One region of the Nonomuraea longicatena genome, then DNA from elsewhere that is predicted to be linked to it. Evidence: riboswitches for the same ligand, from Rfam matches in the RefSeq annotation. Region 1 holds a riboswitch; the other holds the start of a gene.
The links. Region 1 has a riboswitch for S-adenosylmethionine ahead of ABD120_RS33910 (aminotransferase class V-fold PLP-dependent enzyme). Riboswitches for the same ligand answer to the same signal wherever they lie in the genome.

Region 1 (4,409 bases):
GACCGCGGAGCGGCCGCCGCTCGAACTCGCGCACCGTGATCCGCCCGGCTATCTGCGGCTGCTCGCCCGCGCCTCGGGCGAGGGCGAGCTGATCGACCCGTACGGCCTCGGCGGCTTCGGCTGGCTCTCCCAGACGGTCCGGGCCGGCTAGATCGCCACCTCCAGCGACTCCAGCCCCCGGATGACGTAGCCGGGCTTCCACACCGGCTCCTTGACCAGCTCCATGGCGGGCGCCTTGGTCAGCAGTGCCCCGAACGACTCGGCCAGCTCGATCCGCGCCAGCGGCGCGCCCAGGCAGAAGTGGATGCCGGCGCCGAAGCTGATGTGCGGGTTGTCCGCCCGGCCCAGATCGAGGCGGTCGGGCTCGACGAAGACCTCGGGATCGCGGTTGGCCGAGCCGAACAGCAGCGCGACCTCGACGCCCTTCGGGATCGCGACGCCGCCGATCTCGATGTCCTCCAGCACCCAGCGCTCGAACATCTGCAGCGGCGTGTCCCAGCGCATCAGCTCCTCGATCGCCGTCGGCAGCAGCGAGTGGTCGGCACGCAGCCGGGCGAGCTCGCCCGGGTTCCTGAACAGCGCCCACCAACCGTTGCCCGTGACGTTCACGGTCGCCTCGTGACCGGCGTTGAGCAGCAGCACACAGGTGCCGACCAGCTCGTCCTCGGTGAGTTCCTCGATCTGGGCGAGCGCGCTGATCAGGTCGTCGCCCGGGTCGCCGCGCCGCTCGGCGGCGAGCCCCCTCAGGTAGCCGGCGAACTCCGTCGCCGCCCTGACGGCCGCGTGCTGGGCCTCAAGGGAGGGGTTCAGCTCGAACATCCCGCACATGTCCGCCGACCAGGGCCGCAGCAGGCCACGGTCGGACTCGGGCACGCCGAGCATCTCGGCGATGACCGTCACCGGCAGCGGCTCGGCCACCTCGGCGATCAGGTCGCCGCCGCCCTGGGCCACGAAGGCGTCCACGAGACCACCGGCGATCTCCTTGACGCGGGGACGCAGCGACTCGACCATCCGGGGCGTGAACGCCCTGGACACCAGGCGGCGCAACCGGGTGTGCTCCGGCGGCTCCAGGTCGAGCATGCCCGCGTTGTTGACCCGCCACCAGGGCTCCTGGAACTCCGGCGGGCTCAGCCGCCCGAACTCCTCGTGGGTCGCCACATGCAGATACGTACGGCCCAGCCGCCGATCCCGCAGCAGCGCGTTGACGTCGGCGTGCCTGGCGACGAGCCACTGGCCGGTCGGCTCGAAGAAGCCGACCGGCGCTTCCCGCCTCAGTTCGGCGTAGGCGTCGTAGGGAAATGCGACGAAATCCGGATTCCAGGGATCAAAACGCACTAGTCCATCTTAGGTTCTGCCTGCTCAAGCTTCGCCCGCCTGGTGCGAACCCGGATGTTGAGGAGTTCGACGATCAAGGAGAAGGCCATCGCGAAGTAGATGTAGCCCTTGGAAACGTGCTGTCCGAAACCATCGGCGACCAGCACCACGCCGATAAGGACGAGGAAGGCCAGCGCCAGCATCTTGATACTCGGGTGCTTCTCCACGAAACGGCTGATCGGCCCGGAGGCGACCAGCATGACGATCACGGAGACGATCACCGCCGCGATCATCACCGGGAGTTCGTCGACCATGCCGACGGCGGTGATGACGGAGTCCAGCGAGAACACGATGTCGAGAATCATGATCTGCACGATCACGGACGCGAACGAGGCGGCCTTGCGCTGCTTCTGGTCGGCCGACTTCAGCTCCATGCTGTGGCCGATCTCGATGGTGGCCTTGGCCAGCAGGAACAGACCGCCGCCCAGGAGAATGAGATCTCGCCCGGAGAACGCGTGACCGAGTACCTCGAAGATCGGTTCTTTCAGCCCCACCACCCACGACAGGGCGAAGAGCAGAAGCAGCCTGCTGATCAGTGCCGCGGCGAGGCCGAGCACTCGGGCGCGGTCACGCTGATGTTCTGGAAGCTTTCCCGCGAGGATCGAGATGAAGATGATGTTGTCGATCCCGAGGACGATCTCCAGCGCCACCAGGGTGAAGAACCCGATCCAGATTTCAGGGTTGGACACCCAGTCCCACATCGTTCAACCTCCACGTTCGGGGACAGTCCCCGCCTTCAACGACCAAACCCCCGAAGAAGTTCTCGCACACACTATTCGTTGTTCCGGGTAAAAAGTGGGGTTGCGGACAACAGCTGAGTGTCGGTTATAGTTCCGACGTAGGTCATGAGTGCCAGCGACAAGCCCCGGCTAGCTGGCCGGCAACCCTCGCGTCCGCGGCGGGGTGCCCCGGGTGAAGACCTGGTCCGCCACGCAGGGTGGTGGGCAAGCGCGGGCTCCGTGGCGCACCAAGGGGTCCCGACGACCCCGGAGGCTTCGCCGTGTCCACGCTCACGATCTTCAGTTCCGTTCCCGCCCAGGCCGACTCCCCCGAGCAGCCCGCGCCGGGCAGCCGGACCGTCCCCACCGTCCTCGGCGGCGACCTGGAGGTCCCGCTCAAGGACGGCCGCACGGTCCACTACGCCAATCTCGACTACGCGGCCAGCGCGCCCTGTCTCGAACCCGTGAGCGCCGCCGTGAACGCCGCCCTGCCCGCCTACTCCAGCGTGCACCGGGGCGCCGGGTACGCCTCCCAGCTCACCACCGCCCGCTACGAGCAGGCCAGGCACAGCGTGCGAGCCTTCGCGGGCGCCCGGTCCGACGACGCCGTCATCTTCACCCGCAACACCACGGACGCCACCAACCTGCTCGCCGGATGCCTGCCCGCCGGCACCACCGCGGTCGTCTTCGACAGCGAGCACCACGCGTCGCTGCTGCCGTGGGACGACGTCGTACGGCTGGCGCCGCCCGCCTTCCCCGGCGAGGCCGTACGGGCCGCCGACAGCGCGCTCGCGGGCATCGCCGGGCCCAAGCTGCTGGTCGTCACCGCCGCCTCCAACGTCACCGGCGAGCTGTGGCCCATCGCCGCGCTGGCCCACATCGCCCACCGGCACGGCGCGCGCATCCTCGTCGACGCCGCCCAGCTCGTGCCCCACCGCCAGCTCAACGTCGCCGCGCTCGACCTCGACTACGTCGCCTTCTCCGGCCACAAGCTGTACGCCCCGTTCGGCGCGGGCGTGCTCATCGGGCGGCGCGACTGGCTGGCCGCCGGCGAGCCGTACCTGAAGGGCGGCGGGGCCGTGAAGGCCGTCGGCGCGGACGGCATCGAGTGGCACGAGGACCCCGAGCCCCGGCACGAGGCGGGCACCCCGAACGTGCTCGGCGCCATCGCGCTCGCCGCCGCCTGCGACGCGCTCGCCGCCACCGGCTGGGCGCCGCTGGTGATCGAGGAGGAGCGGCTGATCGCCCGGCTGCGCGACGGGCTCGCGACCGTGGACGCGGTGCACGAGCTGTCGCTGTGGGGGCCCGACCACCCGCGCGTCGGCATCGTGTCCTTCGTCGTGGACGGCTACAGCGCGCGGGAGGTCGCGGAGGCGCTGTCGAACGAGTACGGCATCGGCGTGCGTGACGGAAAGTTCTGCGCCCACCCGTTCGTCTCCCACCTGCTTGGGGCCGTTGCCGACGGGGGGTGCGAGGACGGGCGGGTCGCCGCCGTGCGCGCCTCGATCGGCATCGGGACCACGGACGAGCACGTGGACCGGCTCGTCGAGGCGCTGCGCGAGCTGGTCAGCCGTTAGAACGCGGCTGGTCGCCGTTCGTCAGCTCGTCGATCGCACGCTGGTCGGCCTCGCTCAGGGAGGACGGCCCGGCCGGGTCCTGGACGGTGCGGACATTGGTCGGGTTCGTCGTGGGGGGCGTGGGCGAGGGGCGCACCTGGGCCACCTCCTGGTCGCGGGCGCGGCGGTCGGCGCGGGCGCGGAACATCGAGTGGACGATGCCGTCGAGGCTGATCCGGCCCGCGCCCAGGGCGAGGAACAACAGGGCGCCGGCGGCCAGGGCACCGACGAGTTCCCATCCGCCGTCGGTGACGAAGACGCCGTTACGGGCGTGGACGAACACGACGGCGCCCACGGTCACGATCAGCAGCGCGAGCGCGGCCACCCGCGTGAGCAGGCCCACGATCAGCAGCGCGCCGCCGAGCAGTTCGGCGGCGGTCGTGAAACCGGCGGCCAGCTCCGGCATCGGCACGCCCGCCTTGGTGAACATCTGCGTGGTCGGGCCGAGGCCGTTCTGCATCTTCTGCGCGCCGTGCGCGACGAAAATCACACCGATCGTCACGCGCGAGATCAGCGCCGCCACATCAAACACTGTCTTCATCAGCGTTACCCCCGTGTGATTCTCCCCTCCACACTCACTCTGAACTCGGCATTCTTCCCTTCCTTGACCAACTCAACTGATCACTTTTGCCATCAAACCCCGACCATCTCTTCCATTCCTCTGGGACAGACCTCGCTATCTGTCACGGCAAGCCCACTT
Region 2 (4,409 bases), on a different contig from region 1:
TCCGCTGTACCTGCGGGCCAGCCAGGGCAGGAGCGGGCCGGCGAGGAGGGTGCCCGCCGCCATCGCGGTGCCGTGGAGGGCCACGACCGAGTCGGAGACCCCCTGCTCCTCGCGGAGGAGGGGGAGGGCGGCGCTCAGGGTGTAGAGGTAAGTGGCGAAAGTGCCCAGTTGAAGGTAGATCAGCCAGGTGGGGAGGTCCCGGGTCAGCCGGATCCGGACTGTGGTCACTTAGCGTATTAAGTCAGGGCGGTGAGCTGCGCGGCAAGCCATCGTCTCGGCGGCAGGCTCGTCGCCGCCGTGGCCAGCCGGGCGCCGCGCCGCAGCCGCTCGTCCTCCGGCATCTCCAGGGCCATGCGCAGCGCCCGCGCGGTCTCCAGCACGTCGTACGGATTGACCACCAGCGCGTCCGCGCCCAGCTCGGCGGCGGCCCCCGCCTCGCGCGAGAGCACGAGCGCGCAGCGGCGCGACAGCACCGGGCCCTCCTTGGCCACCAGGTTCATGCCGTCGCGGACCGGGTTGACCACCAGCACGTCGGCCAGCCGGTAGGCGGCCAGGCTGCGGGGGTAGTCGTCCGCCAGGTCGAGGACCAGGGGGTCCCAGTCGGCGGTGCCGTACTCGTGCCTGATCTCCTCGGCGGCCTGCCGCACGGCGGCCGTGTAGGCGCGGTACCCGGGCAGGTCGTGGCGGGAGGGGTAGGCGAAGACCAGGTGGACCACCCGGCCGTGCCACTCGGGGTGGGCGGCGAGGAACTCGCGGTAGGCGGCCAGGCCGCGCACGATGTTCTTCGACAGCTCGGCGCGGTCGATGCGGACGATCAGCCGCCGGTCGCCGACCTGCTCCCTGAGGGCCGCGAGGCAGGTCTCCACGTCGGGTTCGTGGGCGCGGCGCCACAGCGCCTCGCCGTCCACGCCCAGGCTGTGGACGCCGAGACGGGTGGTCCTGCCGCCGAGGGTGACGCCTCTGCCGTCGGTCTGCGCGCCGAGCAGGTTCGCGCAGCAGTCGGTGAAGGCCCGCGCCCAGCGCGCGGTGAGGAAACCCGCGTGCTCGGCGCCCAGGATGCCGCCCAGCACCTGCGCGGCGACGTCGTCCGGCAGCAGCGAGAAGTACTCGGGCGGGGCCCACGGCGTGTGGCTGAAGTGGGCGACGCGCAGGTCGGGCCGGGCGGACCTGAGCATGGCGGGGACCAGCGTGAGGTGGTAGTCCTGCACCAGAACCCGGGCCTCCGGTGCCGCCTCCTCGGCCAGGGCCGAGGCGAACGCCTCGTTGTAGTCGCGGTAGGCGGCCCACTCGCGCCGGAAGGCCGCGTCGAAGCGCGGGCTCACGGGTGTGTCGTAGAGCAGGTGGTGGACGAACCACAGGGTGGAGTTGGCCACGCCGTTGTAGGCGCGATCGAAGGTCGCGGGCGGCAGGTCCAGCATGCGCAGCCGGCCGTGGCCCGCCGGGTCGAGGCGGCCCTTCCGGGCGCCGCGCGCGGCCTGCCGGTCGGCCTCCGACATCGCCGCGCACACCCACAGCAGGTCGTCGCCGCTGGTGTCCGACAGGCCGGAAACCAGACCGCCGCTGCCCCGTCTCACGGTGAGTTCGCCCTGCTCGGAGCATGTGTAGGAGACAGGACCCCGGTTGGAGGCGACCAGGATGTTGTTCATTGAGCTTCCCTCCGCTCATAGGATCCCGCTATGGCGCTTGATGAGCTGACCGAGGAACTCGCCCGCTCCGCGGCCGGTGGAGACCACCGCGCGCTCGGCGAGCTCCTGAGACGGATCGAACCGGACGTGCTGCGGCACTGTGCCCGGATCCTGCCCTACCACCAGGACGCCGAGGAGGCCTGCCAGGACACGCTCCTCGCCGTGGCGCGCAACATCGGCCGCTTCGAGGGGAGGGCGAGATTCAGCACGTGGCTGCACATCGTGACGGCCAACTGCGCGCGCACGACGTACCGGTCGCTGAAGCGCCGGGCGGCCGAGCAGACCTCCGACGAACTGCCGATGCAGCGGCCGGACGTGCGCAGGGTGAGCGTGATCGCCGGGTCGCGGCTCGACCTGCTCGACGCGATGGAGTCGCTGGAGGCCGCCAAGCCGGACCTGGCGCAGGCGCTGGTGCTGCGTGACATCGTCCAACTCGACTACAACGAAGTGGCCGAACAGCTAGGTATCCCGCTCGGCACCGCGAAATCACGCATCCACCAGGCTCGGAAGCACGTGCAGGGACTCCTCGGCGAGGATTATCGGTGAGACGGTAGGTCTCATCTGGCGAGACAGGTGGTTAGCTGTCCGTCTTGACCAGGTAGAGTCCATTTCAACAACTCCATATTGCTCATCCAGAGGGGTGGAGGGACCGGCCCTGCGAAGCCCCGGCAACCCTCCCGGCTTGTGACTCGCGACAGGGCGAGGCCGACCGGGACAAGGTGCCAATTCCGGTCTGTGGTCAAGGTGGCCGCAGACGAAGATGAGGGAAGGCCTCGCTTCGTGTCGCTTGAATTCGGTCCCGCTGTCGCTCTGTCCTGCCGCGAGTGCGGCGCCCGCTACGACCTCGGCCCCAGCTTCGCGTGTCTGGAGTGTTTCGGGCCACTGGAAGTGGCCTACGACTTCGGTACGGTCACCCGCGAGCAGATCGCGGCCGGACCCACCAGCATCTGGCGTTACCGGGCGCTGCTCCCGGTGCCCGCCGACGTGGCGGCCAAACGGAACATGAACCCCGGCTGGACCAACCTGGTCAGGGCCGACAACCTCGGGCGCGCACTCGGACTGCGCTCGCTGCACGTCAAGGACGACTCGGGCAACCCCACCCACTCCTTCAAGGACCGGGTGGTGGCCATCGCCGTCGAGGCGGCCCGCACCTTCGGCTTCCACACGCTTTCCTGCTCCTCCACCGGCAACCTGGCCGGGGCCGTCACCGCGGCGGCCGCCCGCGCCGGGCTCGACGCCTGCGTGTTCATCCCCGCCGACCTCGAACAGGCCAAGATCGCGATGGCCCGGGTGTTCGGCGGCAGGCTGATCGGCATCGAGGGAACCTACGACGAGGTCAACCGGTTCTGCTCGGAGCTCATCGGCGACCCGCTCGGCGACAAGTGGGGCTTCGTCAACGTGAACCTGCGGCCCTACTACGCGGAGGGGTCCAAGACGCTGGCGTACGAGATCGCCGAGCAACTCGGCTGGCGGCTGCCCGAGCAGATCGTCATCCCGGTGGCCTCCGGGTCGCAGCTCACCAAGATCGACAAGGGCTTCAAGGAGCTCGTGGCGCTCGGGCTGGTCGAGGACACCCCCTACAAGATCTTCGGGGCGCAGGCGCAGGGGTGCTCGCCGGTGTCGGCGGCCTACAAGGCGGGGCACGAGGTGGTGCAGCCGGTCAAGCCGGACACCATCGCCAAGTCGCTGGCCATCGGCAACCCGGCGGACGGGCCGTACGTGCTGGACATCGCGCGCCGTACCGGCGGGGGCGTCGAGGACGTCACCGACGCCGAGATCGTGGATGCGGTGAAGCTGTTGGCCGCGACGGAGGGCATCTTCGCCGAGACCGCGGGCGGGGTGACCGTGGGCGTGCTGAAGAAGCTCGTCGAAGCGGGCACGCTCGACCCGGAGGCCGAGACCGTCGTGCTCAACACCGGTGACGGCCTCAAGACCCTTGACGCGGTGTCGTCGATCGCCGCACCCAGCGCGGTCATCCGCCCCTCCCTCGACGCGTTCCGCGCGATCTGAGCACCTGAAAGGAAGTTTTAGCATGAGCGTTTCTGTGCGGATTCCCACCATTCTGCGCACGTACACTGGGGGTAACGCGGAAGTCAGCGGCGAGGGCTCGACGCTTCGCGAGGTCCTTCAGAAGCTGGACGCGGACTACCCCGGGATCGGCGCCCGCATTCTGGATGAATCGGGCAAGATTCGACGTTTCGTCAACGTTTACGTTGGGCAAGAGGACGTCCGATTCGCCGACGGACTCGACACGGCGGCCCCTGAGGGCGCCGAGATCTCGATCATACCGGCGGTCGCGGGCGGCTGACCCCCCAACCCCCTGTCGATGGGGCACTCCCGAACGGGAGTGCCCCTTGTCATTTCTGGAAAATTCAACTCTTCAAAGGATGAAATCTGCAGTTTGCCGATTGACTCTGTTGCCCAACGGCATGCCACAGGTATGGTCGAGGGCGATCGTCTGCCAGTTTTCCGGAAAAGGCGGGCGCTCGTGGATCTCACAAAGGAATGGGTGGGGTCCTGAACCCAGTAAGAGGAGTCGGAAGTGGCGCAGGGCACCGTCAAGTGGTTCAACGCGGACAAGGGCTACGGCTTCATCGCGGTCGACGGTGGAAAGGATGTATTCGTCCATTACTCCGCGATCCTGATGGACGGGTATCGTTCTCTCGAGCAAGGCCAGCGGGTTGAGTTCGAGATCACGCAGGGCCAGAAGGGGCCGCAGGCGGA

Region 2: it holds a riboswitch for S-adenosylmethionine, as region 1 does, so the genes downstream of both, thrC (threonine synthase) here and ABD120_RS33910 (aminotransferase class V-fold PLP-dependent enzyme) in region 1, are expected to answer to the same signal.

The regions. Positions count from the first base shown of each region.
Region 1 covers NZ_BAAAHQ010000045.1:49,445-53,853, reverse strand. The annotation lists gene ABD120_RS33925 (SAM-dependent methyltransferase) at 1-151, shown strand, start outside; gene ABD120_RS33920 (cytochrome P450) at 148-1,335, opposite strand; gene ABD120_RS33915 (TerC family protein) at 1,335-2,024, opposite strand; SAM riboswitch class IV at 2,216-2,331, shown strand; gene ABD120_RS33910 (aminotransferase class V-fold PLP-dependent enzyme) at 2,375-3,670, shown strand; gene ABD120_RS33905 (DoxX family protein) at 3,660-4,250, opposite strand.
Region 2 covers NZ_BAAAHQ010000040.1:26,349-30,757, forward strand. The annotation lists gene ABD120_RS30800 (MFS transporter) at 1-228, opposite strand, end outside; gene ABD120_RS30805 (alpha,alpha-trehalose-phosphate synthase (UDP-forming)) at 237-1,646, opposite strand; gene ABD120_RS30810 (RNA polymerase sigma factor) at 1,677-2,231, shown strand; SAM riboswitch class I at 2,311-2,452, shown strand; gene thrC (threonine synthase) at 2,466-3,695, shown strand; gene ABD120_RS30820 (MoaD/ThiS family protein) at 3,718-3,993, shown strand; gene ABD120_RS30825 (cold-shock protein) at 4,228-4,409, shown strand, end outside.